2 regions of the Fluviicola sp. genome follow, and region 2 is predicted to be linked to the other one. Evidence: riboswitches for the same ligand, from Rfam matches in the RefSeq annotation. Region 2 holds a riboswitch; the other holds the start of a gene.
What was found. A riboswitch is a leader RNA that binds a small molecule or an ion and turns the genes downstream of it on or off. The one in region 2 is predicted to bind S-adenosylmethionine.

Region 1: another riboswitch for S-adenosylmethionine. It lies ahead of metX (homoserine O-acetyltransferase); the one in region 2 lies ahead of ABDW02_RS19130 (homocysteine S-methyltransferase family protein).

The regions. Positions count from the first base shown of each region.
Region 1 covers NZ_JBCNJT010000001.1:989,870-993,292, forward strand. The annotation lists gene ABDW02_RS04105 (L-serine ammonia-lyase) at 1-1,091, shown strand, start outside; SAM riboswitch class I at 1,267-1,404, shown strand; gene metX (homoserine O-acetyltransferase) at 1,556-2,611, shown strand; gene ABDW02_RS04115 (homoserine dehydrogenase) at 2,613-3,423, shown strand, end outside.
Region 2 covers NZ_JBCNJT010000004.1:335,239-338,661, forward strand. The annotation lists gene ABDW02_RS19125 (DUF5686 and carboxypeptidase regulatory-like domain-containing protein) at 1-1,019, shown strand, start outside; SAM riboswitch class I at 1,134-1,245, shown strand; gene ABDW02_RS19130 (homocysteine S-methyltransferase family protein) at 1,307-2,314, shown strand; gene metH (methionine synthase) at 2,311-3,423, shown strand, end outside.

The DNA.
Region 1 (3,423 bases), on a different contig from region 2:
CAGACCTGATCTTTCATTTTGATAAATCATTACCCGGTCATCCGAACGCGCTGACATTAACCGTTTTTATGATGGACGGTTCGCAGGAATCGCACACGTATTACTCCGTTGGTGGCGGATTCGTGGTAAAAGAAGGCGAGGAAGAAACCCAATCGGCAGATGCCGTGCAATTACCTTTCCCGATTGAAACGGCTGCAGACCTGAAAAGGTATTGCGACGAGCAGGGAGTAAGTATTTCTGAAATCGTTTTGCGCAATGAATTGACCTGGAGATCCCAGGAAGAAACTTTTGCCGGGTGCCTGGAAATATGGAATGTGATGCGTGAATGTGTTTACAGAGGAGTAAACACGCAGGGAACACTTCCTGGAGGGTTGAATGTGAAAAGACGCGCTTATGAAATGAGCCGGCGCTTATTGAACGGAATTGCCTGTAAAGATTCAAAGGATTTCATCAAACAAATTCAGTCGACCAGTAATATTTTCCAAAATACCCTGAACTGGGTAAGCTGTTTTGCCCTTTCGGTAAACGAGGAAAACGCAGCATTCGGAAGAGTGGTAACAGCGCCTACAAATGGAGCTTCGGGCGTTATTCCAGCCGTATTGATGTATTACGTTTGTTTCGCAGGCGGAACAGAAGATAAAGATATTATCCGTTTCATGACAGTTGCTGCCGAGATCGGAAGTATTTTCAAAAAACGCTCCACCATATCCGCTGCAATGGGCGGTTGCCAGGCAGAGATCGGTGTTTCTTCCGCAATGGCTGCTGCAGCTTTGACAGAATGTTTGGGCGGTGATCCGGATCAGGCCATGATGGCTGCGGAAATCGCGATGGAACATCATTTGGGCTTGACTTGTGATCCTATCGGAGGATTGGTGCAGATTCCATGCATCGAACGGAATACGATGGGAGCAATCAAAGCAATTACGGCTTGCCAGTTGGCTTTACAGGGAAATCCGGATACAGCAAAAGTTTCGTTGGATGGGGTCATCAAAACCATGTGGGAAACCGCTTTGGATATGAATGAGAAATACAAGGAAACATCCGACGGCGGATTGGCGACGAACATCCCGGTGAATATTTCGGAGTGCTAAAATACGGATAGACATGTGTCTATTTGGTAAGTGTGGATGTGGGTTTGAGATGGATTTGACGACCCGTCAATTTCCATTCAGATTACCATTTTTTTATTTTTTCTTGCATTAGCATTTGCTTTTATCAATTTCTTTTAAGAATCTTTGTGCCGTAATTCTAAGCGAGAATACAAGTAGTTTATACAGAAGAGGCGAGAGACGGACTTTTTGACCCTCTGGCAACCAACTTTAAGTCACGACACTAACAGTCGGGATTGGAAAACCGGTGCCAACTTCCGAGTTTGATACAAAGTGTATCCGACGAATATAAATAGTGTGTTATGAAAAGAGCAAAAATTTACAAGCCTTATTTTCATCTGCCGCGGCAGATAACTTCTTTCAATTTTATTTCCGGTCAAATGTGTTGTTGTTGCTGTTGTTAATTCTTCGGTCAACTTTATTTTTCATTTACAACATATTTTATCATGTCAACAACGTATTTAGTTCGTGAAAGCGAACAGGCTTTGCAGCCAATCCAGCATATCTATTCTTCAAACGCCGCATTCTTTTTGGAATCCGGAAAGAAATTATCGAACCTTTCGCTGGCTTACCAAACCTGGGGAACACTGAATGAAGACCGTTCGAATGTGGTTTGGGTGTGTCATGCACTCACGGGGAATCACCGGGTACAGGAATGGTGGGGCGATTTATTCGGAACGGGAAAATGTTTTGATCCGGAAGACTATTTCATTGTAGCCGTAAATGTTCCCGGAAGTGCTTATGGTTCTACCGGGCCTTTGAGCGAAGAGCTTCCCGAAGAGGAAAAATTCGATGCATTTCCCGTACTGACTATCCGTGATATGGCAGCAGCATTGGAATTGGTTCGCAAAGAATTAACGATCGAACGGATCCATGTGTTGATCGGGGCATCTTTAGGCGGACAGCAACTATTGGAATGGTCATTAATCATCCCGGATAAAATAGAGCACATTATTCCCATTGCAACCAACCTGAAACATTCACCCTTTGGAATTGCTTTCAACGAAGCACAGCGCATGGCAATCCAGGCCGATCAGACATTTTATTCGAAAAAACACGATGGAGGAGAGGAAGGCCTGAAAGCTGCGCGCGCAATCGGGATGTTGAGTTACCGCACTTACGAAGGTTACCGGATTACTCAAAGCGAAGAAGACCATTCCGGGTTTGACGGTTTCAAAGCAAGTTCCTACCAGCAATACCAGGGAGAAAAGCTGGCAAAACGCTTCAATGCATTCAGTTACTGGTATTTATCCAAAGCAATGGATTCACACAATGTGTTCCGGAACCGGGATGAAAACGTGTTGGAACGATGTCGCATGCCTGCTTTGGTGATCGGTATTGATTCGGATCTTTTATTCCCGGTCGCAGAGCAGGAAGAACTCGCAAATCAGTTACAAAATGCCAGGCTGGTCCGCTTACAATCAGACTTTGGCCACGACGGATTTCTGGTAGAAACGGAAACCTTAACGAACCACATTAAACAATTTTTAAAGATTAACTAAGATGAAAAAACAACTCACAATAGGATTATTCGGTTTCGGATGTGTAGGAACCGGATTATACGAAGTATTGAACAAAACCACTCTTTTACAGGCTTCGATCAAACACATCGTAATTAAGGATTTAAGCAAGAAACGCATCATTGATCCGGGTTATTTCAGTACGGATGCAGACCGCATTCTGAACGACGAAGAAATCAATGTAGTGGTGGAATTGATCAACGATTACGAAGCCGCATACGAGATCGTGACGCGTGCATTGAAATCCGGGAAACACGTGGTTTCAGCGAATAAAAAACTGATCGCTTATTACCTGGACGAATTGGTTTCACTGGCGAAAGAGAACAACGTTTCCTTCCTGTATGAAGCATCTGTAGGCGGTTCCATTCCGATTATCCGTAACCTGGAGGAATATTACAACAACGATTCACTTTCCAATATCAACGGAATTGTAAATGGGACCACGAATTATATTCTCACGAAAACAAGCGAAGGAGAATCTTTTGATGGAGCGCTTAAAAATGCACAGGACCTGGGCTTTGCCGAATTGGATCCGACTTCGGATGTGGATGGATTCGATGCCAAATACAAATTAGTGTTACTGTTGAAACATGCCTTCGGATTTACTGCGAAACAGGAGGCCGTTTGGAATTATGGAATCCGTCACCTGAAAGATTGGGATGCGACTTATGCCCGTGAAAAAGGATTGAAAATCAAGTTGCTGGCGTTCGGAACGCGAATCAATAACCAGGTAATCGGTTTTGTGGCTCCGCACCTGATTCCGAACAATCATTTTGCATTCAATGTAGAAAATG
Region 2 (3,423 bases):
ACCAACGGACTCTGGATGTCAACACCGAACTTTCTTATGGCTTTCTAAACCACGACATCAAGGGAAACATCAACGGGAATTACCTCTACGATCCTTTCAAACAGGCACGGCTCCGGATGGGCTTTGATCACGATTTCGACGCCATTGTTTCCTACGACGCCATCACACAAATCTATAAACGGAGTAACTTCATTGAAGCGACTTCCCTGAATATCGGGCAAACACAGGAATACATCAACGGCTTGTATGTCGACATCGGTTTTGACTTTTCCGAACGGCGCTCCATCAACGGCTACAAAAAACTGGGCTTCCTGGACAGCGTTATTCCCAACGACGATTTTAAACCTTTTGTCGGGTACCAGGCACTTTTGGGTGAAATCACCGTTACCTACACACCCGGGCAAAAATACATGCGCGAACCTCATCGAAAAGTGGTGTTGGGTTCCAAATGGCCTTCCGTCTATGTGTATTACCAGCGCGGAATTCCCAAACTATTCGGCAGTGACGTGGATCATGAATACGGATTGGTCGGAATATACCAAAACTTTCAGCTGGGAACTTTAGGAACCTCTTCCTATCACATCAGATCCGGGAAATTCCTCAGCTCCAAGAGCCTGAAAGATGCCGATTTCAAGTACCAACGCCGAAGTGATCCGATCTGGTTCTCCAATCCTTTGTACTCGTTCCAGGACCAGGATTCGTCCCTTCCTTCCCGCGATTATTACATCGAAGCCCATTTCATCCACCACGACAACGGATCCATCATGAACAAAATTCCGTTTATGAAGAAAACAGGAATCGGTTTGGTTTTCGGATGCGGAGCTATGTATGTGGCAGAATACAACTGGAGGCATTACGAAGTGCTGGCCGGAATCGAGCGTAACTTCAAGTTTTCGAAAAGACGTTTAAGAATCGGTCTGTATGGCGTTTTCTCCGATGGAAACCACATTTCTCCCAGATGGACCGGTAAAATTTCCTTCGCCGTCCTGGATGACCGGAATATGAAATTCAATTTTTAACCAGATTTAAAATAAAATTTGTGGGTACGCGATGCCTCGCATCCATACCAATTTTCTATCAATTCCTTTTTAAAATCAAATCTACTGGTTATCTTTGCACCAGATCTTTGAGATAACTTATGAAGAAAGGTGGAGGGACAGGCCCTGTGAAACCTTGGCAACCTGCCGTTTTGAACGAAAAGGTGCCAAATCCGATCCCGGTGAAACCATTGGGAAGAGATAAGTATATAAGCAGTTTTTCGAAACTACTTCCCCGACTTCATAGTTTGCAAAGCAATAAATAAGCTATGAAAGACATCAGGCAATTATTAAACGAGCGCATTCTCATCCTTGACGGAGCGATGGGAACTATGATCCAGCGTTATAAACTGGAAGAAGACGATTTCCGTAAAGGTTGGTTTGAAGATCACCCGCATAAACTGAAAGGCGACAACGATATTCTTGTATTGACACGCCCGGATGTCATCAAAGAAATTCACGCACAATACCTGGAAGCCGGTGCAGATATCATCGAAACCAATACGTTTGGAGCAACGTCTGTGGCACAGGCAGATTACCACCTGGAAAAAGCCGTTTACGACATCAACTACCACGGAGCAAAAATTGCAAGGGAAGTATGTGACGAGTTTACCGCTAAAAATCCGGACAAACCGCGTTTTGTTGCAGGTTCCATGGGACCGACGACCAAACTGGCTTCCATGTCACCGGATGTAAATGACCCGGGCTTCCGCGCAATCACTTTCCAGGAACTGGTAACCGCTTTTAAAGAACAGGCAACCGGGTTAATAGACGGAGGAGCAGATTTCCTGCTGGTGGAAACCATCACAGACACCCTGAACTCCAAAGCAGCCTTGTTTGCCATTGATGAACTGAGCGAAGAAAGAGGTATTCAGATACCGATCATGATCTCCGGAACCATTACCGATCAAAGCGGAAGAACATTAACCGGGCAAACCACCGAAGCATTTTTGGTTTCCGTTTCCCACATGCCGCTTTTAAGCATCGGGTTGAATTGCGCTTTGGGGGCAGATGCTATGAGGCCTTACCTGCAGGTATTGGCAAACCAGGCACCATTTGCAGTGAGCGCTCACCCCAATGCAGGATTGCCGAACGAATTCGGGCAGTACGATGAAACTCCTGAAATGATGGGAACCCAGATCGAGGAATTCCTGCAGGAAGGATTGATCAATATCATCGGGGGTTGTTGTGGAACAACTCCGGACCACATTCGCAAGATGGCTGAAATTGCCGCTAAATACTCACCCAGAAAAATCAGCGAAACAGCAAACGCATGAACCATTTACGCTTATCGGGCTTAGAAGCCATTACCATCACACCTGAAAGTAATTTTACAAATATCGGTGAACGCACCAACGTAACCGGGTCGCGCGCTTTTTTGCGCATGATCAAGGAAAATGATTACGAAGCAGCGCTATCCGTTGCCCGCGAACAAGTGGAAGGTGGTGCGCAGGTGATCGATATCAACATGGACGAAGGAATGATCGATGGAAAAGAAGCCATGGTGAAATTCCTGAACCTGATAGCTGCTGAACCCGATATTGCAAGCGTTCCGATCATGGTCGACAGTTCCAAATGGGAAATTATCGAAGCCGGTTTGCAATGTATCCAGGGAAAAGGAATCGTAAACTCCATTTCACTGAAAGAAGGGGAAGAAAATTTCATTCGCCAGGCAAAGCTGATCAAACGTTACGGTGCGGCAACGGTAGTTATGGCTTTCGATGAAAAAGGCCAGGCAGACAGTTACGAAAGGCGTATCGAAATTTGTGAGCGTTCTTACCGCATTTTGGTAGATGTGGTCAAATTCGCACCCGAAGACATTATTTTCGACCCGAATATTTTCCCGGTTGCAACGGGAATGGAAGAACATAACAACAACGCATTGGATTTCTTCCGTGCCACCAAATGGATCCGCGAAAATCTTCCCGGAGCACATGTTTCCGGTGGTGTGTCGAATGTTTCATTCTCTTTCCGCGGAAACAACCCGGTTCGTGAGGCCATGCACTCGGCATTCCTGTACCACGCCATTAAAAACGGAATGGATATGGGAATTGTGAACCCTTCCATGCTGGAGGTTTACGACGACATTGACAAGGAATTATTGGAATACGTAGAAGACGTGCTTCTCAACAGAAGAGACGATGCTACGGAACGCTTACTGGATTTTGCGGAGAATTTCAAGGGAGAAGACAAGAAGAAAGAAGTTTCCCTGGAATGGCGAAATGCCCCGGTGAATGAACGTTTAGCACATGCTTTGGTAAAAGGGATCGTAGATTTCATTGACGAAGATGTGGAAGAATGCAGGCACCAGTTCCCACGGCCGATCCAGGTAATCGAAGGCCCGCTGATGGATGGAATGAACATTGTAGGAGATTTATTCGGAAGC